DNA from 2 places in the Streptomyces sp. NPDC039462 genome. Region 2 is predicted to be linked to the other one. Evidence: riboswitches for the same ligand, from Rfam matches in the RefSeq annotation. Region 2 holds a riboswitch; the other holds the start of a gene.
The links. Region 2 has a riboswitch for glycine ahead of gcvT (glycine cleavage system aminomethyltransferase GcvT). Riboswitches for the same ligand answer to the same signal wherever they lie in the genome.
Positions count from the first base shown of each region.

Region 1: linked by a shared signal. The riboswitch ahead of gcvP (aminomethyl-transferring glycine dehydrogenase) and the one ahead of gcvT (glycine cleavage system aminomethyltransferase GcvT) in region 2 are both predicted to bind glycine.

Region 1 is NZ_JBVKAO010000003.1:5,697-20,170, forward strand. It holds gene ACZ7LU_RS17125 (FHA domain-containing protein) at 10-978, shown strand; gene ftsR (transcriptional regulator FtsR) at 1,022-1,765, shown strand; gene ACZ7LU_RS17135 (bifunctional nuclease family protein) at 1,840-2,313, shown strand; gene ACZ7LU_RS17140 (MerR family transcriptional regulator) at 2,483-3,100, shown strand; gene ACZ7LU_RS17145 (DNA polymerase IV) at 3,138-4,607, shown strand; gene ACZ7LU_RS17150 (PRC-barrel domain-containing protein) at 4,642-5,031, opposite strand; glycine riboswitch at 5,176-5,274, shown strand; gene gcvP (aminomethyl-transferring glycine dehydrogenase) at 5,464-8,352, shown strand; gene ACZ7LU_RS17160 (DUF5999 family protein) at 8,497-8,703, opposite strand; gene ACZ7LU_RS17165 (hypothetical protein) at 9,009-9,593, opposite strand; gene ACZ7LU_RS17170 (glutamate-cysteine ligase family protein) at 10,077-11,597, shown strand; gene ACZ7LU_RS17175 (substrate-binding and VWA domain-containing protein) at 11,630-13,405, opposite strand; gene ACZ7LU_RS17180 (CPBP family intramembrane glutamic endopeptidase) at 13,573-14,376, shown strand; gene ACZ7LU_RS17185 (PhzF family phenazine biosynthesis protein) at 14,407-14,474, opposite strand, start outside.
Region 2 is NZ_JBVKAO010000002.1:289,394-303,867, forward strand. It holds gene ACZ7LU_RS12075 (ABC transporter permease) at 1-751, opposite strand, end outside; gene ACZ7LU_RS12080 (enhanced serine sensitivity protein SseB C-terminal domain-containing protein) at 1,104-1,871, opposite strand; gene ACZ7LU_RS12085 (enhanced serine sensitivity protein SseB) at 1,945-2,727, opposite strand; gene ACZ7LU_RS12090 (AAA family ATPase) at 2,787-3,464, opposite strand; glycine riboswitch at 3,626-3,732, shown strand; glycine riboswitch at 3,733-3,846, shown strand; gene gcvT (glycine cleavage system aminomethyltransferase GcvT) at 3,882-5,006, shown strand; gene gcvH (glycine cleavage system protein GcvH) at 5,065-5,442, shown strand; gene glyA (serine hydroxymethyltransferase) at 5,466-6,725, shown strand; gene ACZ7LU_RS12110 (L-serine ammonia-lyase) at 6,885-8,270, shown strand; gene ACZ7LU_RS12115 (LacI family DNA-binding transcriptional regulator) at 8,257-9,270, opposite strand; gene ACZ7LU_RS12120 (discoidin domain-containing protein) at 9,383-13,666, opposite strand; gene ACZ7LU_RS12125 (ABC transporter substrate-binding protein) at 13,934-14,474, shown strand, end outside.

The DNA.
Region 1 (14,474 bases), on a different contig from region 2:
TGGTGGAAACTGTTTGGTGGCCACGGACGTTGTGAGGATGTCTGGCTCACCGATGAATGCCGGTGTGTGCAATCAGGGTTCGTCCTGCCCCACGGGCGGGTCTGTTTCGGTCAAGGGGAATCGCCCGTGAAGTTGTTTGCGAAGTTGTTCGGCAAGAGCGCACGTCAGGACAGTGGCAATCCGGCCACTGCCCGGCACCGTGCTCCGCGCCATGGAGATGCCGAGGAGCAGGGCGCGGGGCGCCCGATGTTCCGCGATCAGGTCGCTGGTCCAGGCGGTGACATTTCGGGCGGACAGGGCGCGTCGTCTGTTGACCCTGCCGGTCCCGGACGCATAGGTTTCGGAGAACCTTCAACCTCAAGTGCGGGTGGAGGGTACACCTCCGACCCGTACGCATCGAATGCCCCTGCGGGGCAGCCACGGCAGGAGGACCCGTCCATGGCGCTGGTGTGTACGAGGTGCGGTAACCGAAACGCCGAGGCGAGCCGGTTCTGCTCCAACTGCGGTGCGCCGCTGCGGGCCGGTGCCGCACCGGAGCGCGCGTCCGAGACGACCTCGACGATCTCCATCTCGGGCCTTGAGGCCTACGACGCCGAGGCGACGGGCACGAACCCGTCTCCCGCGCTCTCTCCGGAGGCGCAGGCGGCCGTGGACGCCCTCCCGCTCGGCTCGGCGCTCCTCGTGGTGCGCCGCGGTCCGAACTCGGGCAGTCGTTTCCTGCTCGACGGCGAGCTGACCACGGCGGGGCGTCACCCGCAGAGCGACATCTTCCTGGACGACGTGACGGTGTCGCGTCGCCACGTGGAGTTCCGTCGCCTCGGGGACGGTTCCTTCACCGTCGCCGACGTGGGCAGCCTCAACGGCACGTACGTCAATCGGGAGCGGATCGACTCGGTCTCGCTGTCGAACGGCGACGAGGTGCAGATCGGCAAGTACCGACTGGTCTTCTACGCGAGCCAGCGGGCCGTCGGCATCTGACCCTCCCCCAGACGCCGTCCGGGGGGATCCCCAGGGAAGGTCCATGCTTCAAACACCGAGGGGCGGTGCCGGGAACGGCACCGCCGCCGCGGACCGCCGGCTGATGAGCATCGGCACCGTGCTGAACGAACTGCGTGCCGAATTTCCCGAGGTCACGATCTCCAAGATCCGGTTTCTGGAGTCCGAGGGGCTCATCGAGCCCCAGCGCACCCCTTCCGGATACCGGAAGTTCAGCCCGGAGGACGTCGAGCGGCTCGGTCACGTCCTGCGGATGCAGCGGGACCACTATCTGCCGCTCAGGGTCATCCGTGAGCACCTCGACGCGCTGGAGCGCGGTGAGAGGCCCCCGATGCCGTCCCTGGGGCGTCAGGGGGACGCCGGCGACGCCCAGGGCCTCGGCGAGGCCGAGGGGCCGACGGCGGCCCGTGTGGGCCGTGCCGAGCTGCTGGCCGCCGCCGAGATCGACGAGGTACAGCTTGCCGAGTGGGAGGCGTACGGCCTCGTCGCACCGTTGCCGGACGGCGGGTACGACGCGGAGGCCGTCACGGTCGCCTCACTCGTGGTCGAACTCGGCCGGTTCGGAATCGAGCCGCGGCACCTGCGGGCCATGAAGGCCGCCGCGGACCGTGAGGCCGGGCTCGTCGACCAGGTGGTCGCTCCGCTGCGGCGGCATCGTAATCCGCAGACCAGGGCCCATGCCGAGGCCCGTGCCAAAGAGCTGGCGAGCCTGACGGGGCGGCTGCATTCGGCGCTCGTGCAGACGGCGCTCGGCATCAGATTGCCCTGACTCGCCCGGTCCCGTCCGGTACTCGGCGGGTGCCCGACTACCCAAACCTGCCAGCCACGTCCTAGGGTTGCTGTGTGAACGAGCTCGACGTCGTAGGTGTCCGGGTCGAAATGCCCTCCAACCAGCCGATCGTGCTCCTGCGTGAAGTGGGAGGCGACCGGTACCTCCCCATCTGGATCGGACCAGGTGAGGCGACCGCCATCGCCTTCGCGCAGCAGGGCATGGCACCCGCACGGCCGCTGACCCACGACCTGTTCAAGGACGTGCTGGAAGCGGTGGGCCAGGAGCTCTCCGAAGTGCGCATCACGGACCTGCGGGAAGGGGTCTTCTACGCGGAGCTGGTCTTCGCCAGTGGTGTCGAGGTGAGCGCGCGTCCGTCCGACGCCATAGCGCTTGCCCTGCGCACCGGGACGCCCATCTTCGGAAGCGACGGCGTCCTGGACGACGCCGGCATCGCCATCCCGGACGAGCAGGAGGACGAGGTGGAGAAGTTCCGCGAGTTCCTCGACCAGATCTCGCCCGAGGACTTCGGCACCAACAGCCAGTGAGCCGCTTCCGACGGCCCGCGTCGGACCATTCGGCTAGCCTTTCCCCGCGACGAGGCACGGGAAACCACTCTCAGGGTGATTATCACTCGGCGTGCCGAGTGTGGCGATCGTTGACGAGCCCCTGGCGACTGCCTACCGTCGAGAAGGCAGGTCAAGGAGGGAGGTCGGCGTGAGAAGCAGCGGCGACGGTACGGCGATGGGCGGTCCGTACCCGCTCCACGGCGGCGCGGCCGGTCACTCTCCGAATCGACCGATGGCGGTCCAGGGGAGCGGGGACACGACGTCCGAGCATTCCGAACAGGTCGGCTACCGCGGTCCCACCGCGTGCGCGGCCGCGGGCATCACCTACCGGCAACTCGACTACTGGGCCCGTACGGGGCTGGTCGAGCCCAGCGTGCGGGCCGCGGGCGGCTCGGGCACGCAGCGGCTCTACAGCTTCCGCGATGTCGTCGTCCTGAAGATCGTGAAGCGGTTCCTCGACACCGGGGTCTCGCTGCAGAACATCCGCACGACGGTGCAGCATCTGCGGGAGCGCGGATTCCGCGACCTGGAGCGGATGACGCTGATGAGCGACGGCGCCACGGTCTATGAGTGCACGTCCTCCAGCGAGGTCCACGAGCTGCTCCAGGGCGGGCAGGGGGTCTTCGGGATCGCCGTGGGGGTCGTCTGGCGGGACGTCGAGGCCGCGCTGTCCCAGCTGCACGGCGAGCGCATCGACACCGGGGAGACGCTCATCGGGCACAATCCGGCCGATGAGCTGGCCAGACGGCGCAACAAGGCGGTCTGAGGCCGCGTTGTCAGTGGCGTAAGGCAGCATCGGAGATGTGAGAAGCGCCCCGACGATCCTGCATCTGGACATGGATGCCTTCTACGCGTCCGCGGAACAGGCCGCGAAGCCCAGCCTGCGGGGCAAAGCCGTGATCGTGGGCGGGCTCGGGCCGCGGGGTGTCGTGGCGACCGCTTCCTACGAAGCGCGGCGGTTCGGAGTGCACTCGGCGATGCCCATGGGGCAGGCGCGCAGACTGGCGCCGAACGCCGCGTATCTCGTGCCCCGCTTCGGGCTGTACCGCGAGATCAGCGAGCAGGTGATGGGCCTCCTGCGGGAGCTGTCGCCGCTGGTGGAGCCGCTCAGCCTGGACGAGGCCTTCGTGGACCTGGAGGCCGGCGGCGTCGCCGACGACGCGGAGTCGGCCAGGGCCGTGGGGGAGCGGCTGCGGGCGGACATCAGGGCGGTGACGGGGCTCGCCGGGTCGGTGGGGCTCGCCGTCTCCAAGATGCTGGCGAAGATCGCCTCGGAAGAGGCCAAGCCGAACGGTCTCGTGCTGATCACCCCGGGGACGGAGCGCGCCCTGCTGGGGCCGATGTCCGTGCGGACGTTGCCCGGGGTGGGGCCTGCTACGGGCGACCATTTGCGGCGGGCCGGGATCACGACGGTCGAGGAGCTCGCGGAGGCCGGTGAGGACGAGCTCGTACGACTGCTGGGGAAGGCCCACGGCGGCTCGCTGTATGCGATGGCGCTCGCGCACGACGAGCGGCCCGTGGTGGCCGAGCGGGACACGAAATCGGTCAGCGTCGAGGACACGTACGACGTGGACATCCACGACCGGGTGCGGGTCAGGACGGAGGTCGGGCGGCTCGCGGAGCGGTGTGTGCAGCGGCTGCGGGCGGCCGGGCACTCGGGGCGGACCATCGTGCTCAAGGTGCGGCGGTTCGACTTCTCGACGCTGACGCGGTCCGAGACGCTGCGCGGGCCCACGGACGACCCGGGAGTGGTGCGGGAGGCCGCCGCGCGGCTGCTTGAGTCCGTGGACACCACGGGAGGGGTGCGGCTGCTCGGCGTGGGCGTCACGGGGCTCGCGGACTACACGCAGGAGGATCTCTTCGCGCAGGCCCAGGCGGCCGAGGCGGCTCTGGCCGGTGCCGAAGGGGCTGCGACGGAGGAAGCCGGCGGGACGGCGGCCGCGGAGGCGGCCGCGGGTGATCCGGAGCGGGAGCGGGCCGAGGAGCCGGTGGTGCCTGCCGAGCGGCGGTGGGCGGCCGGACACGACGTGCGGCATGCCGAGTACGGGCACGGCTGGGTGCAGGGGAGCGGTCTCGGCCGGGTGACGGTGCGCTTCGAGACGCCGGACTCGCCACCGGGGCGGGTGCGGACGTTCCGGACGGACGACCCGGACCTGGAGCCCGCGGAGCCGCTGCCGTTGGTCAGGACGGTGCAGCGGGGCGAGAGGGTGGCTGAAGCGGGGCTCGAAGGAGTGTCGGGGGCGGCTCGGGTGGCGGTGGAGGGCCCGGGGTGAGGCCGGGTGCCGGGTCGGGCCGCGGGCCAGTGGGTCAGGGGGCCTCTGTGCCGGCGATGCGGCCGAAGTCCTGGTCGGGCGGTGGCGGGGGCGGCGGGGCGCCCGGTGGCGTCGTGTCGAGGCCGTAGTGGTGGTAGAGCTGGAGCTCCTGCTCGGGGGAGAGGTGGCGGCCCACCCCGAAGTCCGGGGCGTCCTTGATCAGGGCGCGGTCGAAGGGAATGTGCAGGGTGCCGTCCTCGGCCAGCTCGCTCGGCTCCAGCGGGACGAAGGCGTCGCGGCTGAACAGGCCGGTGCGTATGGCGGCCCACTCCGGGGCGCCCGTGGCGTCGTCGAGGTAGACCTCGTCGATCGTGCCGATCTTGGTCCCGTTCCGGTCGAACGCCTTGCGGCCGATCAGGTTGCGCGGATCGATATCGGTCTGCACGGGCCCTCCAGCTGGTCGCGGCTCGTCGAAAACGGGCGTAACTCATCTTTAATCATTCGTAGTCACTACGAAAGAGCACTTCGGGGCAGGTGGCCACTCGAGGGAACGGCCGGGGTCCTCGCTGGTAGGCTGGCGCTTGGCTGCTGACCCCGTGCGGGAGAGCTCTCCGGGACGTGATCCCGGAGGCGCCGAAGGAGCAAATCCTCCCCGGAATCTCTCAGGCACCCGTACCGCACGGACGAGGTCACTCTGGAAAGCAGGGCGGGCGTCGGGCGGGCACGTTCGGAACCCTTCCTCACCGACGGTGAAAGCAGATCTGTCGAAACGGACCGGTCTGTGAAGCTCTCAGGTTGAGATGACAGAGGGGGAGGCCGTCCGGGTACCCGCGCCGTGGTACCCCTCGCAGGTCGTGCAGACCAGGAGGCCTCCGCAATGACTGCCACCCATCGCACCCCGCTCTCGGAGCTTGAGCAGGGCATCCCCTTCGAGCAGCGGCACATAGGGCCCGATGCGGAAGCGCGGGCGAAGATGCTCGCCCAGGTCGGGTACGGCTCGCTCGACGAGCTGACGGCCGCCGCGGTGCCGGATGTGATCAAGAACGCCGAAGCGCTGAATCTGCCCGGCGCGCGCTCCGAGGCCGAGGTGCTGGCCGAGCTGCGCTCCCTCGCCGACCGGAACCAGGTCCTCGACTCCATGATCGGACTCGGGTACTACGGCACCTTCACGCCGCCGGTCATCCTGCGGAACGTGATGGAGAACCCGGCCTGGTACACGGCCTACACGCCGTACCAGCCCGAGATCTCGCAGGGCCGCCTCGAGGCGCTGCTCAACTTCCAGACCATGGTCGCCGAGCTGACCGGCCTGCCCACCTCCGGAGCCTCGCTGCTCGACGAGGGCACCGCCGCCGCCGAGGCCATGGCCCTCTCGCGTCGCATGGGCAAGGTCAAGGACGGCGTGTTCGTCGTCGACGCCGACGCCCTGCCGCAGACCATCGCCGTCATCCAGACCCGCGCCGAGCCCACCGGTGTCGAGGTCGTCGTCACCGACCTGAGCGACGGCCTGCCCGCCGAGGTCGCCGAGCGCGGCGTCGTCGGCGTACTCGTCCAGTACCCGGGCGCCTCGGGTGCCGTCCGCGACATCAAGCCGCTCATCGACCAGGCGCACGAGCTCGGCGCAGTCGTCACCATCGCCGCCGACCTGCTCGCCCTGACGCTGCTCACCTCGCCCGGCGAGCTCGGCGCCGACATCGCCGTGGGCACGACGCAGCGCTTCGGTGTGCCGATGGGCTTCGGCGGGCCGCACGCCGGTTACATGGCGGTCCGCGAGAAGTTCGCGCGCAGCCTGCCCGGGCGGCTCGTCGGCGTCTCCGTCGACGCCGACGGCAACAAGGCCTACCGCCTCGCGCTGCAGACCCGTGAGCAGCACATCCGCCGCGAGAAGGCCACCAGCAACATCTGTACCGCTCAGGTGCTGCTCGCCGTCATGGCCGGAATGTACGCCGTCTACCACGGGCCCGACGGCCTGAAGTCGATCGCGCGGCGCACCCACCGCTACGCGACGCTGCTCGCCGCCGGCCTCACCGGGGGCGGCTACGAAGTCGTCCACGGCGCCTACTTCGACACGCTCACGGTGCGGGCGCCCGGCAAGGCCGAGCAGCTGGTGGCCGCCGCCCGCGAGGCCGGCGTCAACATCCACCTCGTCGACGCCGACCACGTCTCCCTGTCCTGCGACGAGACGACCACGCGCCGGCAGCTCAGCGCGGTGTGGGGCGCCTTCGGCGTCGACGCCGATGTCGAGGCGCTCGACGCCGCCGTCGCTGACACGCTGCCCGAGGGCCTGCTGCGCGGCGACGACTACCTGACGCACCCGGTCTTTCACCAGTACCGCTCCGAGACGTCAATGCTGCGCTACCTGCGCAAGCTCGCCGACCGTGACTACGCGCTCGACCGCGGCATGATCCCGCTGGGCTCCTGCACCATGAAGCTCAACGCGACCACGGAGATGGAGCCCGTCACCTGGCCCGAGTTCGGCCAGCTGCACCCCTTCGCGCCCGCCCAGCAGGCCCAGGGCTACCTCACGCTCATCCGTGAGCTGGAGGAGCGGCTCGCCGAGGTGACCGGGTACGACAAGGTCTCCCTGCAGCCCAACGCCGGTTCGCAGGGCGAGCTCGCCGGGCTGCTCGCGGTCCGCGGCTACCACCGGGCCAACGGCGACGAGCAGCGCACCGTCTGCCTCATCCCGTCCTCCGCCCACGGCACGAACGCCGCGAGCGCCGTCATGGCCGGCATGAAGGTCGTCGTCGTGAAGACCGCCGACGACGGCGAGGTCGACATAGCGGACCTGCGCGCCAAGATCGAGAAGCACCGCGACGAGCTGGCCGTACTGATGATCACGTACCCCTCGACGCACGGTGTCTTCGAGGAGCACGTGACCGACATCTGCGCGGAGGTGCACGAGGCCGGCGGTCAGGTGTACGTCGACGGGGCCAACCTCAACGCCCTGGTGGGGCTCGCCAAGCCGGGCCACTTCGGCGGCGACGTCTCGCACCTGAACCTGCACAAGACCTTCTGCATCCCGCACGGCGGCGGCGGTCCCGGCGTGGGTCCGGTCGGTGTGCGCGAGCACCTCGCGCCGTACCTGCCCAACCACCCGCTGCAGCCCGCGGCCGGTCCCGAGACCGGCGTCGGTCCGATCTCCGCGGCGCCCTGGGGCTCCGCCGGAATCCTGCCGATCTCCTGGTCGTACGTGCGCCTCATGGGCGGCGAGGGCCTCAAGCGAGCCACCCAGGTCGCCGTGCTCTCCGCCAACTACATCGCCAAGCGCCTCGAGCCGCACTACCCGGTGCTCTACACCGGTCCGGCCGGCCTGGTCGCGCACGAGTGCATCGTGGACCTGCGGCCGCTCAGCAAGGCGACCGGGGTCAGCGTCGACGACATCGCGAAGCGGCTCATCGACTACGGCTTCCACGCGCCCACCATGTCGTTCCCGGTCGCCGGAACCCTGATGATCGAGCCGACGGAGAGCGAGGACCTGGCCGAGATCGACCGGTTCTGCGAGGCGATGATCGCCATTCGCCGGGAGATCGAGAAGGTCGGCTCCGGCGAGTGGGCCGCCGACGACAACCCGCTGCGGAACGCCCCGCACACCGCCGCCGCGCTCAGCGGCGAGTGGGAGCACGGCTACAGCCGTGAGGAGGCCGTCTTCCCGGCCGGGGTCGTCGCCGCGGACAAGTACTGGCCGCCGGTGCGCCGTATCGACCAGGCGTACGGCGACCGGAACCTGGTCTGCTCCTGCCCGCCGCTGGATGCGTACGAGGACTGATATCCGCGCCCAAGTGGGGCGGGCATGCGGTGGGGCCGGTTCGGAGAGTTCTCTCCGGGCCGGCCCCGCTTCTGTTCGGTGGTGCGGTGGTGCGCTGCTGCGGACGTGCGGTGTGGTGCGGTCGCGCGGATGTGCCGTCGGTGCTCAGGCGGCTGTCATGACCTGGTCGGTGCCCAGCGGTCGGTGCGGGGCGATGATCTGGCCGTCCGGCAGCAGCTCACCGGTGTCCTCGAAGAGCAGGACGCCGTTGCACAGCAGGCTCCAGCCCTGCTCCGGGTGGCTCGCCATGAGGAGCGCGGCTTCCCGGTCGGCTGAGTCGGCTGTCGGGCACGCGGGTTGGTGCTGGCACATGGAAGGGTTCTTTCGCTGCGATGAGATGGCTGTGACGTCGGTCCTGTGGCTCGATGCGGTGTTCATAACCGCCCCCCGTTTGTAGTCGGTCCGATCCCAGTGTTGCCCTCCGGGCGTCAATCCGCAGGGATTTTGCCGCAGCGGCTCCTACTGCTTAATGACGTATCACCCGGCCGGACGGTTCAGTCCAACTTCCCCGTCTCTTCGGGTGGTTCGGGGTGGCCTGACCGGGCTAGTCCACCTGGGTGGGCAGCGCTGTGCCCCGCGGCGGGGGCGGCGGGGCACAGGAAGCGGAAGAGGTGCTGTCAGGCGGGTGAGCTCAGCAGCGGTGCCGGTGTCAGACGGTGGTTGAGCATCGGCAGCAGCTCGGCGACGCGGTGCGGGCGGTGGGCCGCGATGCCGGGCGGGGCGGGCGCCAGCGGCACCAGCAGGTCGGTGGCGGCGAGGGGGCCCTCGGCGCCGTCGTCCGTGCAGTCCCGGTGCAGCCAGAGCGTGAGCATGTAGAGCTCGGGCACGGAGAGCAGCCGCGGCTGGCAGGGCATCGGCATGGCCTCGGCGTGCCGCAGGGCCCGTTCGGTGGAGGCGATGTACGGCCCTTCGAAGAAGTGCGAGAACGCCCAGCCGTCCGGAGTCAGCATCGTGTCGGCCGCGGCGACGGCGCGCTCGCCGCAGCGGATGAGGAAGCGCCAGCCGGCGAGCCGGGTGGGCGAGGTGCTCTCGGGCGTGATGCGGTCCAACACGTGGACGGGCAGAGGGAGTTCGGGGCTCGCCGGTCCCTGTGCGGTACGCAGGGACGGCGTGCGGGCCTCGCGTACGGCGGTGGGGGAACCGAGTGCCGCGAGGACGCTGCGCAGGGCGGGCGCTGGAGCCGGGGGGACATGCAGCGGCATGGTGGGTCGCCTCTCTCATTCGACAGGCACAGTGGAGCGGGGGCAGGTGCGTGACGGCGCTGTCAGCTCTGGGCCAGAGGGGCGGGGGCCGGTGCCGCGAGCGCCAACTCTCTGCCTAGATTGCGCAGTTTATACGAGACGTGTTCGAGCAGTGTTTCATCTAGGCGCTCCGTATATTGCGGGCAAGGCCTTAATGAGCCGTCCTTGTGAGGCCTTTCTCCCGATTTCGCAGGGGGATCGACCCGCATGACCTCGGATTTCTCCGAAAACGCGGTCGGCCGATTTCTGCCGGTGCTTTTGACCAGGCGCATCGGAAGGGAATCTTCACCGTGCCGCATGCCTGGTGAATGTGCCGGACCCCTGCTGTGCCGAGCGTACCGGCCGGTGGCCCCGCCCGGGGCGTTATCGATCACATTGCCTGGGCATCATCCCTCGTACACAGCGGCCGGACCCATGGCTGCCCGATCGAGGAGGGACGCTTCGATGGGGGAGAAGGTCGTGGCGGGCACGTTCGACCTGGCCGACCGGAACGACTTCCGAGGCAAGCTCCGAGAGTGCCTGGCGGGGCTGGAGCGTTTGTTGGAGGAACAGCGATTCGATCGGCCCAAGAATCTGATGGGCATGGAGATCGAGCTGAATCTCGCCGGGCCCGACGGGCTGCCGAGGATGTTGAATGCGCAGGTTCTTGAGCGCATCGCGAGCCGGGATTTCCAGACGGAACTCGGAATGTTCAATCTGGAAGTGAACATTGCCCCGCACCGGCTCGGCGGACGCGTTCTCGACCGGCTCGCCGAAGAGCTGCGCACCGGCCTCAACTACGCCCACAGGAAAGCGAACGAGCTCGACGCCGGCATTGTCATGATCGGTATTCTGCCGACGCTGGACCGCGCCGACCTGGTATCGGGGAACCTCTCGGACGTCGACCGCTACGCCCTCCTGAACGATCAGATCGTGGCGGCGCGCGGTGAGCACTTCACCCTCGACATCCAGGGTGTGGAGCGGCTGACCTGCACCTCCGCGTCGATCGCGCCCGAAGCGGCGTGCACCTCCGTGCAGTTGCACCTACAGGTCACGCCCGGCCGGTTCGCCGATGTGTGGAACGCGGCGCAGGCGATCGCCGCGGCCCAGGTCGCCGTCGGCGCCAACGCGCCGTTCCTGTTCGGCCGTGAACTGTGGCGCGAGTCCCGGCCGCCGCTGTTCCTGCAGTCCACCGACACACGGTCGCCCGAGCTGCAGGTCCAGGGCGTGCGGCCGCGCACCTGGTTCGGGGAGCGGTGGATCACCGGGCCGCTGGAGCTCTTCGAGGAGAACCTGCGGTACTTCCCCGCGCTGCTGCCCCTGATGGAGGAGGAGGACCCGCTGGGCGTCCTCGACGCGGGTGGTGTGCCGCGCCTCGGCGAACTCGTCCTGCACAACGGCACCGTGTACCGCTGGAACCGCCCGGTGTACGGCATCGCCGACGGCGTCCCGCACCTGCGGGTGGAGAACCGGGTGCTGCCCGCGGGCCCCACCATCACCGACGTCATCGCCAACGCCGCCTTCTACTACGGGCTCGTGCGGGCGCTCGCCGAGGAGGCGCGGCCCGTGTGGTCCCGGCTGCCCTTCGAGGCCGCGGCCCACAACTTCGACGTCGCGTGCCGCCACGGCATCGACGCCACGTTGCAGTGGCCGCGGCGCGGCAGGCTCGGCGGACTCGTCGAGGTGGCGGCCGTCCGGCTCGTACGCGAGGAGTTGCTGCCGCTCGCGGCCGCGGGGCTCGACGCGTGGGGCGTGGAGGCCGCCGACCGGGATCTGTACCTCGGGGTGATCGAGGAGCGGTGCCGGCGACGGGTCAACGGCGCGTCGTGGCAGGCGACGACGTATCACAAGGCTTTGGAGAGCGGGCTGGCCAGGGAGGAAGCGCTGGCCGCGACCACCAAGCGGTACTGCCGACTGATGCATGAGGGTGAGCCGGTGCACACGTGGCCGGTGGGGCTCAGGGAACCGGCGGTACCGCTGAGCTGACCGGGCCGCCGGACCGGCAGGGGCACGGGGTGTCAGCCCCGGTTGCTGCCCGCCTCCATGATCGCCTTGAGGATGACCGCGTGGATCTGCGTCGGGTCGTCCACCTGGTGGCCGGAGCCGCCGGTCGCCGCGGCGATCTGCTGGACCTCGTCCTTGTCCGCGTCCGGGCCGACGGCGATGGCGATGATCGGCACCGGCCGCCCGGGATCGGCGAGTTCCTCGAGGCGGGCGATGAGGGAGCCGCGCGAGATGCTGCCCGGGTCCTGGTTGGCGCCGTCCGTCAGGATCACGAGGGCGTTGAACTTGTCGCGCGCGTACGTCGACCGGGCTTCCTTGTAGGCGGCGAGCGTCGTGTCGTACAGACCGGTGGCACCGCCCGGCACGGGCTGCAGGGCGGAAAAGGCCGCGGACAGCTTGTCGCGGTGGGTGACGCTGCCCTCGCGCTCGCCCAGGCGCCGGGTCGGCTGCAGTGCGCGGTAGTCACGGCTGCCGTCGAGGCGGGTGGCGAACTCCCACAGGCCGATCTCGTCCTCGTCGGTGAAGCCCGCCAGGGCCCGCAGGAGTGCGGCCTTGGTGACCTCCATGCGGGACTGGCCGCGGCCGGGGACGAGCTGCCGCATGGACTCCGAGGCGTCGACGACCGTGCTCAGGCGGGCGCTCTGCACCGTGATCGTCCACATGCCCAGGGTCTCCTGGAGCTGCTTGTCCGAGGGCGGATCCGTGGCCTCGTCCGCGTAGGGCTGCGGGGTGCGGCCGCCGGCGGCGGCGACCAGCTTGTCCGACGGCCGGCCGGGGTCGGTCCGGAAACCGTGCTCGGCCAGGATGCGGCGGCCGTCGTCGTCACTGAACATCGTCATGAAGCGCAGGGCGGCACGGCTCGTGTCGGTGGACATGCGGTCGTCCTCGACAAGCGTGTACGGGTAGTCGAGCCGGGGCGAACCGTCCTCGGGGTAGAACAGGTCGAGGCTGTTCTCCTCGCCCGCCGAGGCGTTGTGCGCGTACGCGGCCTGCTCGGAGAGGATCAGCGCCTGGTTGCGGCGCGGGTTTCCCTGCTCGGCTCCCGAGCCGTCGCGGGCCAGAGTGTCCAGCAGTTGGCCGTCGCTGTCGGTCGTGCGGGTCGCCAGGGCTTTCGCCATGGCGGCGGCCCTGGTGTCGCCTTCCTCGCCGCCGTGCTTCTTCGCGGAGGCGCCCAGCTTGGCGAGGGCGAGCAGGCCGGTCGCGCTGCGTGCGGGGTCGGCGGCGCCGAGGCGCAGCTTGTCGCCCTTCATGGCGGCCGCCGTCAACCGCGGCCAGTCGTACGTCTTCTCGGGCCAGCCCAGCGATGCGGCGGCGGACGGGATCATGCCGATGCCGACGGGCGAGGAGGCTATGTTGCCCGCGGGCGCGATCTTGGTCTGTTTGGCGCCCAGACCGACGCGCTGCACCCACACGTCGGAATCGGGCACCCACACGTCGTACTCCGGATCGCCCTTGCCCGCGCGGAGTTCGGCCGCGACCTGGTACGAGTCGCGTGCGGTGACCCGCACGTCGATGCAGTGCCCGTCCGAGGTGATCTCCTTCTCGCGGGCGAGGTCGGCGGCCTCGCGCAGGGCGGGGGTCACATCGGGTGCGGCGACGACATCGAGGCGTACCGCGTCGTCGCCGCAGGCGCCGCCGAAGGAGAGCAGTCCGCCGCGGACCGCCGCCGCCGCGCCGCCCGCGACCACGAGGACGAGCGCCGTGGCGATGGCGACCGCGCGGCCGCGCGCACGCGGCCGGGGGTCGGCCGCTGCCGTCCCGCGCTCATCGGGCAAGCTGTGACGTCCCATGGCGGTGGTGCCCCTCCTTGAACGATGTGGCAAGGAAAGAGGGGGCTGTACGCCCACAACCGGCGTCCGTCCCCCTCGGCCTGTCGCGCACGGTCTTCGTAACTTCTTTCGAGACCCTAGCGGGACGAAGATGGGGATGAGGCGGGATTACTCAACTGGAGGCGGAAGTGCAAGCGGAGCCGGGGCCGATGGCCGGTTCTATTCCGGCGGACGGACCTTCGCGGCGGATCCTGCGGGACGAGACGCTGCTCGTCCTGGCCGTCTCGCTCGGGGCCAGCGGTGTGTCCGCGCTGATCAGCTTCGTGGGCTCGGTCACCAGACCGGGCGGCCTGAAGGACCAGGCGGCCACGATGAACGCGTCGGCGGCGCCTGGCCGGCCGTGGCTCGATCTCGCGTGGCAACTGTTCGGCATCACGACCGCGTTGGTGCCGGTCGCGCTGGTCGCGCACTTCCTGCTGCGGGAGAAGGCGGCGCTGCGGACGATCGGTTTCGACCGGACGAGGCCCTGGCCGGACCTGGGGCGCGGCGCCGCGATCGCCGCGGTGATCGGCAGCACGGGGATCGCCTTCTACCTCGCGGCCCGCGGGCTCGGCTTCAACCTCACCGTCGTCCCCGAGGCATTGCCGGACGTGTGGTGGAAGTACCCCGTCCTCGTCCTGTCCGCGGTGCAGAACGCGGTCCTCGAGGAAGTCATCGTCGTCGGCTACCTGCTGCGCAGGCTCGGCCAATTGGGGTGGACGCCGATGGCCGCGCTGATGGGCAGTTCGGTGCTGCGGGGCTCGTACCACCTGTACCAGGGCATCGGCGGCTTCCTCGGGAACCTCGCGATGGGGGTGGTCTTCGTGCTGCTCTACCGCAGGTGGGGCCGAGTCGGGCCGCTGGTCGTGGCCCACTCGCTGCTCGACATCGGCGCGTTCGTCGGCTACGCGCTGCTGGCGGGGAAGGTGGGGTGGCTGCCCACGCCTTCGTAGGCAGCACCTGGTGTCGGCGTGGGGGCGGCGTCAGGCGAAGAGGTCGCCCTCGATGACCGTGACCGCGTGGCCGGTCAGGAGGGTGCGCTCGCCGCGGA
Region 2 (14,474 bases):
CGACCAGGTTGGGCAGCAGTTCGCGGAACAGGATGTGGCGCCGTCCGCCGCCGAGGCTGCGGGCCGCCTCCACGTACTCGCGCTCACGGAGCGAGAGCGTCTGACCGCGCACGATCCGGCCGACGTAGGGCCAGCCGAAGAAGCCGATGACCAGCACGAGGATGCCGACGCGCACCCCGCTGCCGGTGAGACCGAGCAGGTCGTCCGGCAGGACCGAGACCAGCGAGATGATGAAGAGCAGCTGCGGGAACGAGAGCAGTACGTCCATCACGCGGCTGATCAGGGCGTCGACCCAGCCGCCGAAGTAGCCGGCGATGATGCCGAAGAGGGTGCCGAGGGCGACGGCGACCACGGCCGCCAGGAAGGCCACGAGCAGCGAGATGCGTGCTCCGTAGACGATCCGGCTGAAGATGTCGCGGCCCTTGTTGGGCTCGACGCCGAAGAGGAAGTCGCCGCTGACACCGCCGAGCGCGCCCTTGGGGAGGTTGGTCAGCTCGTCGAGCTCCTCCTGGTGGAAGTCGTTGGGCGGATGGCCCAGCAGGCTCACGATCAGGGGCGCGAAGATGGCGACGAGCACCAGGAACAGCACCGTGATGCCGCCGGCCAGGGCGACCTTGTCCCGCTTCAGGCGGTTCCAGGCGATCTGCTTGAGGGACCGACCCTCGACCTTTTTCACCCCTGCATCAACTGCGGGGGCGACGTCCTCGGTCGGGTCCGCGTCCGCAGGTGTGTCATGCAATGGTGCCGTCATCGTGGCAGGGACCCCTCTCAACCGGTGGTGACCGGCCCGCACTTGCCGCTGTAGCGACGTGATCAGTCCGTCGTACACAGGGGGCGAAGGCCCCTGGAGCGGGAGTCTTCATCCACGTCGCGATCTGTTACCAGACTTGACGGGGAAAGGATGCGCAACCGTGATGCTGATCGGGGTGTTCCGTTATCCGGACGCGGGTGAACGAGGGGCGAACACGGGGCAGTTGGGGTGCAAGGCACCACGGGAGCCCATAGGCTCCCACCGGCACCAGAACGGACATCGCGCCGGTCGTGGCTGCTCGGTGGCCGCGCCGGGACTGCTCAGGGGCTGCCCGGTGGCCGGTTCACGCCGCTCAGTACTGCGCGGGGTAGCCGTAACCGCCGGCCTGGGCCGGGGCCGCCTGCGCCTCGCGGTCGTAGAACGGGCGGGCGTTGGCGCGCAGCCACATCGCGACCGGGTCGTAGTCGTCGGACATCGCGACGGTCGAGACGGGCAGGCCCTCGGGGACGGCGGGGATGGACTGCTGCATCATCGCCCGCACCGCGTCGACCGACGGCGGCGACGTGTCGTACACGTCCAGGCCGATGGCCAGATAGGGCGCCCCCAGCGCGGGCTGCACCCAGGCGCGGCGCAGCGAGCGCACCGCCGGGGTGCGGTGCGCGTTCTGCGTCAACAAAGCGTAGAACTGGGGGATCTCGATGCTCGGCTCGGTGAGCCGGAGCGGTCCCGCGGGCAGCAGGTCGAGGCCGGTGGCGATGCGGCGCAGGTCGAGCCAGGGGACGCCGACGCCGCCGCCGGGCGCGTGCGGGTTGAGCCAGAGGCCGTAGTGGTCGGGATAGAGGGTGCGGGCGATGTCGGTGCCGCGCACCACTTCATAGCTGCGGTTCCAGCCACTGGCGGAGAGCTCCTGGGCGGAGGTCACACAGGGGGCATAGCCGATCCCCTCCACCTCCATGTTCCCGTACTGGGCGTCGGGGGAGCCGGCCTGGCCGTGCCAGAGCAGCATCCACACCTGGTCGGCGGCGAGGGCGCGCAGCAGTGCCTCGTACGCGTCGTAACGCCCCGGCGTCACCTGGCGCAGCAACTGCTCCAACTGCCCGGCCGTGCCCGACGCACTCACCCGTAACCGCTCCTTCGTGACGAACTCGGTGGCCCCAAGGAAGAGCCGGGAAGACCCAGAGAATGCAACCAGCTTAAGCGGCGATGCGGTGGTAGAACGGCCGCACCTGCGCACGCAGCCAGTCGCCCACCGGGTCCTGCGCCACGTCGAGCAGCACGAGGTTCACCGGCCACGGGGCCGGCACCTGGCCGAGGGCACGGCCGAGGGCCTCCATGGGGAGCTCGCGGGCGTTGCCGTCCCAGGTGGACAGCTCGACGCCGACGAAGAGGACCGGGGCGTCCGTCTCGATGTCGGCCAGGCAGCGGCGCGCGGTGAGCACCACGCCGGTCGCCTCGAACTCGCGGCCCGCCGCGGCGAGGAAGTCCACCGGGTCGTGCTGCCAGTCCGGTTCGTAGAGACGCACCCGGCCGCCGGTCGTGGGCCCGTCCAGCGGGGTGCGGCCGGCCCGGCAGAGCTCGGCCACGGCGGGCGGCGGCAGCGGGACGCCGACGGTGCCGTCCGGGTTCAGCGCGATGCCCAGCTGCGGCGGGAGGCCGCGGGCGAACTCCACGGCGGGCGCCACGGTGCGGCCCATCCGGTCGGCCGCGTCGCCGAGGGCCTGCCGGAACTGCTGTTCGGAGCTGAAGACGGGGACGTACGCCTGGCCGTCGATCTCCAGGGTCGGCAGGTCCAGGGTGCCGCTGTCGGGGCCCCCGCCGTTCGGCAGCGGGATCCAGATCTGGCTGCGGCCGAGCACCTCGACGATCCGGCCGCCCGCCGACGCGTCGGCGCCGAGGGAGGCGGCGAGGACCTCCTCCAGTTCGTTGCCCGGCCATCCGCCGTACGGATGGGCATGTGCCTGCGCCGGAAAGTCCATCTGTCCAACCCCTGCTCGCGACCGCTCTGCCTGCGGCTCGAACCCTAGCGCCGGTGGGCTCACCGGTCGAAGGCGATCGCCCGCAGCGCCTGCGCCGCATCCCGGTCGAGCAGCACCGCGGAGTGGCAGCCGCGCGGCAGGTCGCCGCGCTCGGTGGCGCCGACGAGGCGGCCGACCGTCCTGCGGTGCCGCGTGAACGCGTACCGCGAGACGCCTCTGCCGCGCTCGCGCTGGCCCTGGAGCGCCGTGTCCACCGGGACGTCGAGCAGCAGCAGGTGCAGGGCGGAGCCGCGGCGGGCGGCCTCGCGGGCGAGCCAGCGGCGCACCCAGGCCTGGGTCCCGCAGTCGTGCACGACGACGCCGGCGCCGGTGCGCAGGGTGCGGCGCAGGCCCGCGTAGTGCGCGAGGCGGACCAGGGGGCGGTAGACCGCGTACGGCAGCAGGCGGGGCATGCGGCGGGCCCAGCGGTCGCGGGTGTCCTGGGAGTCGATGCGCGGGCCCGTGACGGCCTGCCGCATCAGCGTCGACTTTCCGCCACCGGGCAGCCCGGAGACGACGACGAGGTCGCCCTCGCCGAAGGTGAGGCGGCGGGGGCTGTGGCCGGCCCGCTGCCGCAGGTCCCGGACGACGGCCACGGGGAGCGGGCCGCAGCTCTCCGCGGCGGGGGTGGCGGCCTGCTTCGGCAGCGCCACTCCCGTGGTAGTGGCAAAGACACTGGTCCTGCTGCGCACCGTGATCGGCCTCCCCGTAGCGGTCACGTACTGCTTTCCCCAGCAAGTGTAAAGAGAAGGTAATGCGGCACAAGAGCATTCCGGGCAGTGCGATCCGTGTCCTGCCACGGCTCCCCGTGGCCGGGGTCGCGTGCAATGATGTGCCCGCCAACTCCATACCGGCCGTTTGAATCCGCGCGGGAGAGTTCCCGGAGCCAGCACGCACGCGTGCCCGGGGCGCCGAAGGAGCAAGTCCCTCCCTTGAATCTCTCAGGCCCCGTACCGCGCGGGCGAGGCACATCTGAAAAGCGGGCCGCCCCGGTGGCCCCACCCAAGGTGCAAGCCGGGCGTCTCACATATCGGGACACGCTCGGCGAACCTCTCAGGTTCCGATGACAGATGGGGAGGATCGACCTCGCCCGTCATGCCCTGGGAGTTCCCTTCATGAGCACTGCCCCCCGTCTCACCGCCCTCGATGCCGTGCATCGTGCGCTCGGCGCGACCATGACCGACTTCGCGGGCTGGGACATGCCGCTGCGGTACGCCAGCGAGCGCGACGAGCACAACGCCGTGCGCACCAAGGCCGGTCTCTTCGACCTCTCCCACATGGGTGAGATCACGGTCACAGGACCGGCGGCCGTGGACTTCCTGAACTTCGCGCTGGTCGGCAACATCGGCTCCGTCGGTGTCGGCCGTGCCCGCTACACGATGATCGTCGCCGAGGACGGCGGGATCCTGGACGACCTGATCGTCTACCGCCTCGGCGAGACCGAGTACATGGTCGTCGCCAACGCTTCCAACGCGCAGACCGTGCTCGACGCGCTGACCGCCCGCGCCGACGGCTTCGACGCCGAGGTACGCGACGACCGCGAGGCGTACGCGCTCCTCGCCGTCCAGGGTCCCGAGTCCCCCGGCATCCTGAAGTCACTCACGGATGCCGACCTGGACAACCTGAAGTACTACGCGGGTCTGCCGGGCACCGTCGCGGGCGTCTCCGCGCTGATCGCCCGCACGGGCTACACCGGCGAGGACGGCTTCGAGCTCTTCGTCTCCCCCGGTGACGCCGAGAAGCTGTGGAACGCGCTCATGGAGGCGGGCACGCCCGTCGGCATGGTCCCCGCCGGCCTCTCCTGCCGCGACACGCTGCGCCTGGAGGCGGGCATGCCGCTGTACGGGCACGAGCTGACCGCCGAGCTGACGCCGTTCGACGCCGGGCTCGGCCGGGTGGTCAAGTTCGAGAAGACGTCGCAGTCGGACTCCTTCGTGGGCCGCGCGGCCCTGGCCGCCGCCGCCGAGCGCGCCGAGACCGCCCCGCCGCGCAAGCTGGTCGGCCTGGTCGCCGAGGGCCGCCGGGTCCCGCGCGCGGGCTTCTCCGTGGTCGCCGACGGCAAGGTCATCGGCGAGGTCACCTCGGGCGCCCCGTCCCCGACGCTGGGCAAGCCGATCGCGATGGCGTACGTCGACGCCGAGCACGCGGCCCCGGGCACGCAGGGTGTCGGCGTCGACATCCGCGGTACGCATGAGCCGTACGAGGTCGTGGCCCTGCCGTTCTACAAGCGCCAGAAGTGACCCCCCGCACATCGTCCCCGTTCCGCAGCACCCACCCGCGTACAGGAGAATTCGACTCATGAGCAACCCCCAGCAGCTGCGTTACAGCAAGGAGCACGAGTGGCTGTCGGCCGCCGAGGACGGCGTGGCGACGGTCGGCATCACGGAGCACGCGGCGAACGCGCTCGGTGACGTCGTCTTCGCCCAGCTCCCCGCGGTCGGCGACACGGTGGTCGCGGGCGAGTCCTGCGGCGAGCTGGAGTCGACCAAGTCGGTCAGCGACCTCTACTCCCCGGTGAACGGCGAGGTCGTCGCCGCCAACCAGGACGTCGTCGACGACCCCTCGCTGGTCAACTCCGCCCCGTTCGAGGGCGGTTGGCTGTTCAAGGTGCGCATCACGGACGAGCCGGACGACCTGCTCTCCGCCGATGAGTACACCGCCTTCACCGCCGGCTGACCCATACCGATAGGGATCGTGTGATGTCGCTTCTGAACACCCCTCTCCACGAGCTGGACCCGGACGTCGCCGCCGCCGTCGACGCCGAGCTCCACCGCCAGCAGTCCACCCTGGAAATGATCGCCTCGGAGAACTTCGCTCCGGTCGCCGTCATGGAGGCCCAGGGCACCGTCCTCACCAACAAGTACGCCGAGGGCTACCCCGGCCGCCGCTACTACGGCGGCTGTGAGCACGTCGACGTCGCCGAGCAGATCGCGATCGACCGGCTCAAGGAGCTGTTCGGCGCCGAGTACGCCAACGTCCAGCCGCACTCCGGCGCCTCCGCGAACCAGGCCGCCCTCTTCGCGATCGCCCAGCCCGGCGACACGATCCTCGGTCTCGACCTGGCGCACGGCGGCCACCTCACCCACGGCATGCGCCTGAACTTCTCCGGCAAGCAGTTCAACGTGGTCCCCTACCACGTCGACGAGGCCGGTCTGATCGACATGGCCGAGGTCGAGCGCCTGGCCAAGGAGAACAACCCGAAGGTGATCATCGCGGGCTGGTCGGCCTACCCGCGCCACCTGGACTTCGCCGAGTTCCGCCGGATCGCCGACGAGGTCGGCGCGAAGCTGTGGGTCGACATGGCGCACTTCGCCGGGCTCGTCGCCGCCGGTCTGCACCCGAACCCGGTGCCGTACGCGGACGTGGTGACCTCCACCACGCACAAGACGCTCGGCGGCCCGCGCGGCGGCATCATCCTGGCCCGCAACAAGGACTTCGCGAAGAAGCTGAACTCCGCGGTCTTCCCCGGCTTCCAGGGCGGCCCGCTGGAGCACGTGATCGCGGCCAAGGCCGTCTCCTTCAAGGTCGCCGCCTCGGAGGAGTTCAAGGAGCGCCAGCAGCGCACCCTGGACGGCGCCCGCATCCTGGCCGAGCGCCTGGTCCAGGACGACGCGAAGGCCGTCGGCGTCGACGTCCTGTCCGGCGGCACTGACGTGCACCTGGTCCTCGTCGACCTGCGCAACAGCGAGCTCGACGGCCAGCAGGCCGAGGACCGCCTCCACGAGGTCGGCATCACGGTCAACCGCAACGCGGTCCCGAACGACCCGCGGCCCCCGATGGTCACCTCGGGCCTCAGGATCGGCACCCCGGCGCTCGCCACGCGCGGCTTCCAGGAGGAGGACTTCCGCGAGGTCGCCGACATCATCGCCGAGGCCCTCAAGCCCGGCTTCGACGCGGACGCCCTCAAGGCCCGGGTGACCGCTCTGGCCGACAAGCACCCGCTGTACCCCAACCTGTAGCATTTTCGTACGCTTTCCTTCGTACGAAACGACGGGGCACCGCGCACACTGGAAGTGAACACAGTGAGTGCGGTGCCCCGGCTCATGTCCGGCGCACGCCCCGCTCTCTGCACCACCCCGGCAGACAACGGCGTCTACCAACCACCCTTTGGAGTTCTCGTGGCCATCTCGGTCTTCGACCTGTTCTCGATCGGCATCGGCCCGTCCAGCTCCCACACGGTCGGTCCGATGCGCGCCGCCCGCATGTTCGCGAGCCGCCTCAAGAACGAGGGCCTGATGGCCCACACCGCCGCGATACGGGCGGAGCTGTACGGCTCGCTCGGCGCCACCGGCCACGGGCACGGCACCCCGAAGGCCGTCCTGCTCGGCCTGGAGGGCGAGTCGCCCCGCACGGTCGACGTGGAGACGGCCGATGACCGCGTGGAGAAGATCAAGAGCAGCGGCCGCCTCAACCTGCTCGGCATGCACGAGATCGACTTCACCTTCGACGACGACCTGATCCTGCACCGCCGCAAGGCGCTGCCGTACCACGCCAACGGCATGACGGTCTTCGCGTACGACCGTGAGGGCGCCCTCGTCCTGGAGAAGACGTACTACTCGGTGGGTGGCGGCTTCGTCGTCGACGAGACCGTGCTCAATCAAGAGGGCGCCGCCGGCGAAAACCCGATCGTGCCGGACGACACCGTCTTGAAGTACCCCTTCCGCACCGGTGACGAGCTGCTCCGGCTCGCCGAGGAGACCGGCCTGTCCATCTCCGCGATGATGCTGGAGAACGAGAAGGCCTGGCGCACGGAGGAGGAGATCCGCGAGGGGCTCCTCGACATCTGGCGGGTCATGCAGGCCTGCGTCTCCCGCGGCATGTCCCGCGAGGGCATCCTGCCGGGCGGCCTCAAGGTCCGCCGCCGGGCCGCGAACTCCGCCCGTCAGCTGCGCGCCGAGGGCGACCCGCAGGCCCGCGCCATGGAGTGGATCACGCTCTACGCGATGGCGGTGAACGAGGAGAACGCGGCGGGCGGCCGCGTGGTCACCGCCCCCACCAACGGCGCCGCGGGCATCATCCCGGCCGTCCTGCACTACTACATGAACTTCATCCCCGGAGCCGACGAGGACGGCGTGGTGCGCTTCCTGCTCGCCGCGGGCGCCATCGGCATGCTCTTCAAGGAGAACGCCTCGATCTCCGGCGCCGAGGTCGGCTGCCAGGGTGAGGTCGGCTCCGCCTGCTCGATGGCGGCGGGCGCGCTCGCCGAGGTCCTCGGCGGCTCCCCGGAGAAGGTCGAGAACGCGGCCGAGATCGGCATGGAGCACAACCTCGGCCTGACCTGCGACCCGGTCGGCGGCCTCGTCCAGATCCCGTGCATCGAGCGCAACGGCATGGCGGCGGTCAAGGCCGTCACCGCCGCGAAGATGGCGATGCGCGGCGACGGCTCCCACAAGGTCTCCCTCGACAAGGTCATCAAGACCATGAAGGAGACGGGCGCCGACATGTCCGTCAAGTACAAGGAGACGGCCCGCGGCGGCCTGGCGGTCAACATCATCGAGTGCTGACGCGCTGCGCGGTCGAGCCGCGCACGACGAGTTCCGGCTCGAAGAGGAGCTCGCCGGGGTGCGTCTGGGTCCCGCGGATCTGGGCGCACAGCAGGTCGACCGCCGCGCGGCCCATCGCCTCGATGGGCTGGCGCACGGTCGACAGGGGCGGCTCCGTGCAGGTCATGAAGGCCGAGTCGTCGTAGCCGACGACGGAGACGTCGGCGGGGACGGCGAGGCCCCGTCGGCGGGCGGCCCTGATGGCGCCGAGGGCGAGCGGGTCGCTGCCGCACACGATGCCGGTGACGCCCCGCTCCAGGAGGCGCGCGGTCGCGGCCTGGCCGCCCTCCAGCGAGAAGATCGACCGCTCGACGAACTCCTCGACGAACTCCGTGCCCGCGGCCGCCGCCACGCCACGGGCGGCTTCGAGCTTGCGGCGCGAGGGCATGTGGTCGGCGGGGCCGAGCACCAGGCCGATCCGCTCGTGTCCGAGCGAGGCGAGGTGGCGCCACGCCTGTTCGACGGCGATGGCGTCGTCGCACGCGACGCAGGGGAAGTCGAGGCCGTCGATCGACGCGTTGATGAGCACGACCGGGATGTTCCGCTCCGCAAGCCGGTGGTAGTGGTCGTGCGGCGCGTCGGCCTCGGAGAAGAGACCGCCGGCGAAGACCACGCCGGAGACGTGCTGCTGGAGCAGGAGTTCCACGTAGTCGGCCTCGGAGACGCCGCCCCTGGTCTGCGTGCACAGCACGGGCGTGAGCCCCTGCTGGGCGAGGGCGCCGCCGATGACCTCGGCGAACGCGGGGAAGATCGGGTTCTGCAGCTCGGGCAGGACGAGGCCGACGAGCCGGGCGCGCTCGCCGCGCAGCTGTGTGGGCCGCTCGTAGCCGAGGACGTCCAGCGCTGTCAGCACGGACTGCCGTGTTGCGGCGGAGACGCCGGGCTTGCCGTTGAGGACGCGGCTGACCGTCGCCTCGCTGACCCCCACCTTCTTCGCAACTTGAGCAAGTCGTCGCGTCATGGCCGCAAGAATAGCGCAAGGCCTGCAAGCCAGTTACGTATTCAGAACGGGTAACGTGCACGGCCGCCCGGAATCCGGACAGCCGTGCAACGCGTGTGCCTCCTCGGGAACGTCAGGGTTGCAGCGTGAGTGTGAACGTCGACGTGTCGTTCTTGACGTTCTGTCCGTTGCCGCTGAACTCGGGCCGGACGAAGGTGGCTTCACCGACGGCGGGTCCCTGCCCGGGCTCCGGCATCTCGTTGACGTAGATGCCGATCGGTGCGTCCTTGATGGACACGTCCGTGAAAACGGTGTCCTTCACCGGGAATTCGGGCTTCCCTCCGGAGTACTTCGTCTGGAACATCACTCCGTGGTACGTCGGGTCGATGATGTCGACGTTGTTCACGCGGATTCCCTGGAAGACCTTGGACGCGGAGAACGCCCAGATGGCGGGGAAGTTCTGTCCCTTCCAGAAGGTGCCGCCCGCCCGCTCGACGGTGATGTTCTCGAAGGTGGTCGGATCGGTGCCGAAGCCGTTCATCGGGTAGCCGAAGTCCAGGGAGCTGATGGTGATTCCGGAGTAGACCAGGGTGTCGGCGATCCGGATGTTCCGGAAGGTGTTGTGGTAGCCGCCGTAGACGGCGACGCCCGCCGCGCGCCAGGTCAGGAGCGAGGTGAGGTTCTCATAGACGTTGTTCTTCATGTCCGCTCCCCCGGCGTCGATCGCCGAGAAGAGGGCGAAGCTGTCGTCACCGGTGGCCCGTGCCTCGTTGTTCGCGACCAGATTGTCCGTGCTGCCGTTGGTCATGTTGATCCCGTCGGCGAACATATTGCGGATCCGTGAGTTCCTGATGGTCATGCGGTCCGTGTTGGCGCCCCAGTAGAGGCACACCATGTGTTCGTTCCAGATGTCGTCGATGGTGATGTCGGATACGTTCTGGAAGTCGAAGACCTTTCCGGGGCCGTCGATGCGGGTCGTGTAGTTGCCGAAGTAGGCGAAGCCCGCGAAGGATGAGCCCTTGGCGCTCGCCTCGGCACGGAATCCGATGTCGGTGTTCTCCTGGTTCCTCGGTGCGTGGAAACGGGTGTACCAGGGCCCGGCGCCGACCACCTTCACGGCCTTTCCGTAGACCTGGAACTTGCTGCCGGTCTCGTAGTCGCCGGGTGGCAGATAGACGCCCGTCAGCTTTCCGCCGGTGTCCATGCGGACCTTGTCCAGGGCGTTCTGTACGTCCTGGTGGGTGAATCCGGCGGGTACGGCGTAGGCGGCCGGGTCGGGGTTGGCCTTCGGCGCCACCTGTTCCAGGTCGACGAAGTCGATGGCGTAGCGGGAGGTGTTGGCGTTGTCCTTCTGCAGCTTGATCCTGCTGCCCGCCTTGACCGTCCCGCCGAGCATGACGTGTGCCTCGTCGTAGATGTGCCGGGCCGGGCCCGCGCCGGGTGAGTTGCCGGGTGCGGCTTCGTCGCCGTACAGCCAGGCGTACTTGGAGGTGAGGTCGATCGCCTTGCGGAAGACGCCGTCGACGTAGAGGTTCAGGGTCGCCTCGGTGCCTCCACCGCCCGGTGCGTCCGGGATGGAGAAGCGGGTGACCAGGGTGTTGGTGTCCTGCTTGGCGGTGAACTCCACGGATTCGCCGGTCGAGTTCAGGGTGACGGCCCTGCGGCCGGAGGCCTCGCCCGCGAGGTCGCCGACGGTGCGGTTCGGTCCGACGGTCTTCGCGCCGCCGGCGAGCACGCCGTCCTCGGCCTCGTAGGTGTCGTAGGGCATGTCGGCGCCGCGGCCGACGAACAGCGGACGGGTACTGGTGTTGTTCTCGCGCTTGACCGGCAGTTCGTTGGCGTCGTCGGCGATGACCGTCCTGATGGTGTGGCGGCCTTCGGCGGCCGTCCAGGTGCCGAGCTCGACCGGTGCCGTGGTGTCGCCCGCGCCGATCGTGCCGTTGTGCTCGCCGGTCAGGGTCTTCACCGTGGTGCCCTTGTCGTCCTGCACGAGCAGCTTGATGCCGTGTGCGCCGGGCGCGGACGCCTTGCTGCCCTGGTTCTTGATCGCGACGCTGAACGTGACCTCCTTGCCCTTGGCGGGCGCGGACGGCGTCCAGCTCACGGGTGACGCCACCAGGTCCGAGGAGTCGACGGGCTTGACCACCAGCGGATTCGGGCTCGTGGAGGTGTTGTTGCCCTCGTCCTGCTCGATCACCTCGTTCTTCGTGTCGACCTCCGCGGTGAACGGGTAGGAGCCCGCCGACCGGACTCCGGCGTCGGCGCTCACCGTCACCGACTCGCCCGCGCCGAGCGCGCCCACAGCGGCGGTGCCCGCCTTGTCGCCGCCGAGGCGGAACGTGGCGTCGGTGGCCGTCGAGGCCTCGCTGCCGCGGTTGCGCACGGTCGCGGTCAGCCGCAGCCCGTCGGTCTCGGTCGGCGCCTCGGGCGCGTACGACAGTTTGGTGATCTCCAGGTCCGGGTTGGCCGCGGGTGTGCCCATGACCTGGAACTCGGCGACCTGTCCGGCCGTGGCGCCGCTGTTCGCGGTGAACCGCAGCCGCACGTCGGCGACCTTGGCGGAGACCGGCACGGTGACCGTGTTCTGGTTGCCGGACGGGCTGAAGGAGTACTCCTTCTCCGCCACCAGCGAGGTGAAGTCGGCGGCCTTCTGCTCGCGGCCGAGCACCTGCATCTTCTGGGTGCGCGGGCTCCACGCGGCGTCCGGGTTCAGCTTGACGACCACCGCGTCGACGTCGGCATTGGCGCCGAGCTTCACCGTCAGCGTGTTGGGGTAGCTGCCCGCGGCGCCCTCCCAGTAGGTGGAGGTCTGCCCGTCGTTGGCGTTCTCGGCGACGTACGTGTGGATCACTGAGGACGCCGTGATCGGCTTGCCCCGCGCCAGGTCGGTGTTGCCGCCGCCCGGCCGGGTGACGGTGTCGCTGTGCGCCGAGACGTTGCCCGCCGCGTCGCGGGCCCGCACCGAGTAGGTGACCGTGGCGCTCGCGGACCGGGAGTCGGTGTACGTGGTCACGTCGCCGGCCACGGACTTCAGGAGCTTGCCGTCGGCGTACACGTCGTACGCCGTCACCTTCACGTTGTCGGTCGAGGCGCCCCAGGTCAGCTTGATCTCGCCGCTGGAGGGCTGGGTGAGGGTGAGGTTCGTGGGCGCGGTCGGGGCCTGCGTGTCCCCCGAATCACCTTTCCGGGTGACGGAGTTGCTGTTGGCGGAGGTGTTGCCCGCCGCGTCGCGGGCGCGCACGTGGTAGGTGACGGTGGCGCTCGCCGGCTGCGTGTCCGTGTACGTCCGCACGTCACCGGAGACGCTGGTGCGGAGCTCTCCGTTCGCGTAGACGTCGTACGCGGTGACGCTCTTGTCGTCGTCGGCCGCGTCCCAGGTCAGCTTGATCCGGCCCGGCTCCGGTTCGGTGAGGGCGAGGTTCGTGGGCGCGGTGGGTGGCTTCGTGTCGCCGCCCGCAGGGCCGTAGATCTCCAGCTCGGCCAGCTGGCCCGCGGGCTGCGCGGTGTTGGCGGTGATCAGGACGCGGACGTGGCGGGTGGTGACGGTGTCGAGGGTGAGTGTCGCGGAGTGCTCCGAGGCCGCGGTGAAGGCGTACTCCTTCGACGCGGTGAGGTCGGTGAAGTCCGTGCCGTCCGTGCTGCCCTGGATCTTCAGGGTCTGACTGCGGCCGCCCCAGCCGTCGGGCAGCCGCAGCACGACCTCGTCGACCTTCACGGACGCGCCGAGGTCGGCCTGGATCCACTGGGGCAGTCTGCCGTTGTCGCTCTCCCAGTAGGTGGACCGGTTGCCGTCGTTGGCGTTGGCCGCGGTGTAGGTCTGGGTGTGGGACGCGGCCTTCAGGGTCTTGCCCAGGGCGAGGTTCACGGAGGCGTCGGCGGCCGCGTGCACCCGCAGTTCGGCGAGCTGGGCGGCGGGCCAGCCGGTGTTGGCGGTGATGTGCACCCGTATGTGGCGGGCCTGCGCGGCCGGGAAGCGGACGGTCACCGTGTTGCCCGCGCCGGGTGCGAAGGTGTGCGGGGCCGACGCGGCGAGGGTGCTGAAGCCGTCGCCGTCCGGGCTGCCCTGCACGGACAGGGTCTGCTCGCGGGCCTCCCAGGCCGACGGCAGCCTGAGGACCACCTCGTCGACCCGGGTGGCGCGGCCGAGGTCGACCTGCACCCACTGCGGCAGGTCGGACGACGCACTCTCCCAGTACGAACCCGGGTCGCCGTCGGTGACCTGTGCGGCGGTGTGGGCCGACTTGGCGCTGCTCGCCCTGGCCGGCTTGCCCGCGGCCAGGTCGGGGCCGCCGGCCGCGGAGGCGGACAGGGCGGGCAGGCCGAGCAGGAGCAGGGTCGCCGTGAGGGCGGCGGCGCAGGGCCGCCACCACCAGCGGGATCTCCGGGACGCGCCGTGGGCGTCTCTGATGCGTCTCATGGCTCGTGCGACTCCCTCACAGTCGTGACGTCACTCTCGCGACGCGCAGGATTTCGCGTTCAGAAGTTGGAGAGTTGCAGAGAAGTGTCGAGTTGACTACAGGCAGGGCGGAAGTCGTCACGGCCGTGCAGCGACTCTTCGCAGTCTGTGGTCGGCTTCTTGCAATCTCTGCGCGAGTTATTGCGCACCGGTTGCACCGGTGGTTATGTGTGCGCCGCACCCGGCGGCCCACAGGGCGCCGCAGCACGACCCGGAGGGGGTCTCCCGATGTCCGTCACGAGCCGACGACCACTCACGCTCGCCGCCGCGACCGTTCTCGCGCTGGTCCCGCTGGCCGCTTGCGGCACCAGCAGCGACGGAGCCGACCCGGATTCCGGCGGCACGGTGAAGCTCGACGTCAACGGGCAGCCGCCCAGGACGCAGGCCTTCGAGCGCAAGCTCTTCGACAAGCACGTGCGGCAGTTCGAGAAGGCCAACCCGGACATCGACATCGTGCCCCACGAGGGCTTCATGGACCCGAAGACCTTCAACGCGAAGCTGGCCGGCGGCAAGCTGGAGGACGTCTTCTACGTCTACTTCACCGACACCCGGTCCCTGATCGAGAAGAAGCAGGCCGCGGACATCACGGACGCCGTCCAGGACATGCCGCACCGCGGCGACATCCAGGACCCGCTGATGAAGATCTTCCAGGACGAGCGGGGCCGCCAGTACGGCCTGCCGACGTCCAACTACTCGATGGGCCTGCTCTACAACCGCGCCCTGTTCGAGAAGGCCGGACTCGACCCCGACCGGCCGCCGAAGACCTGGG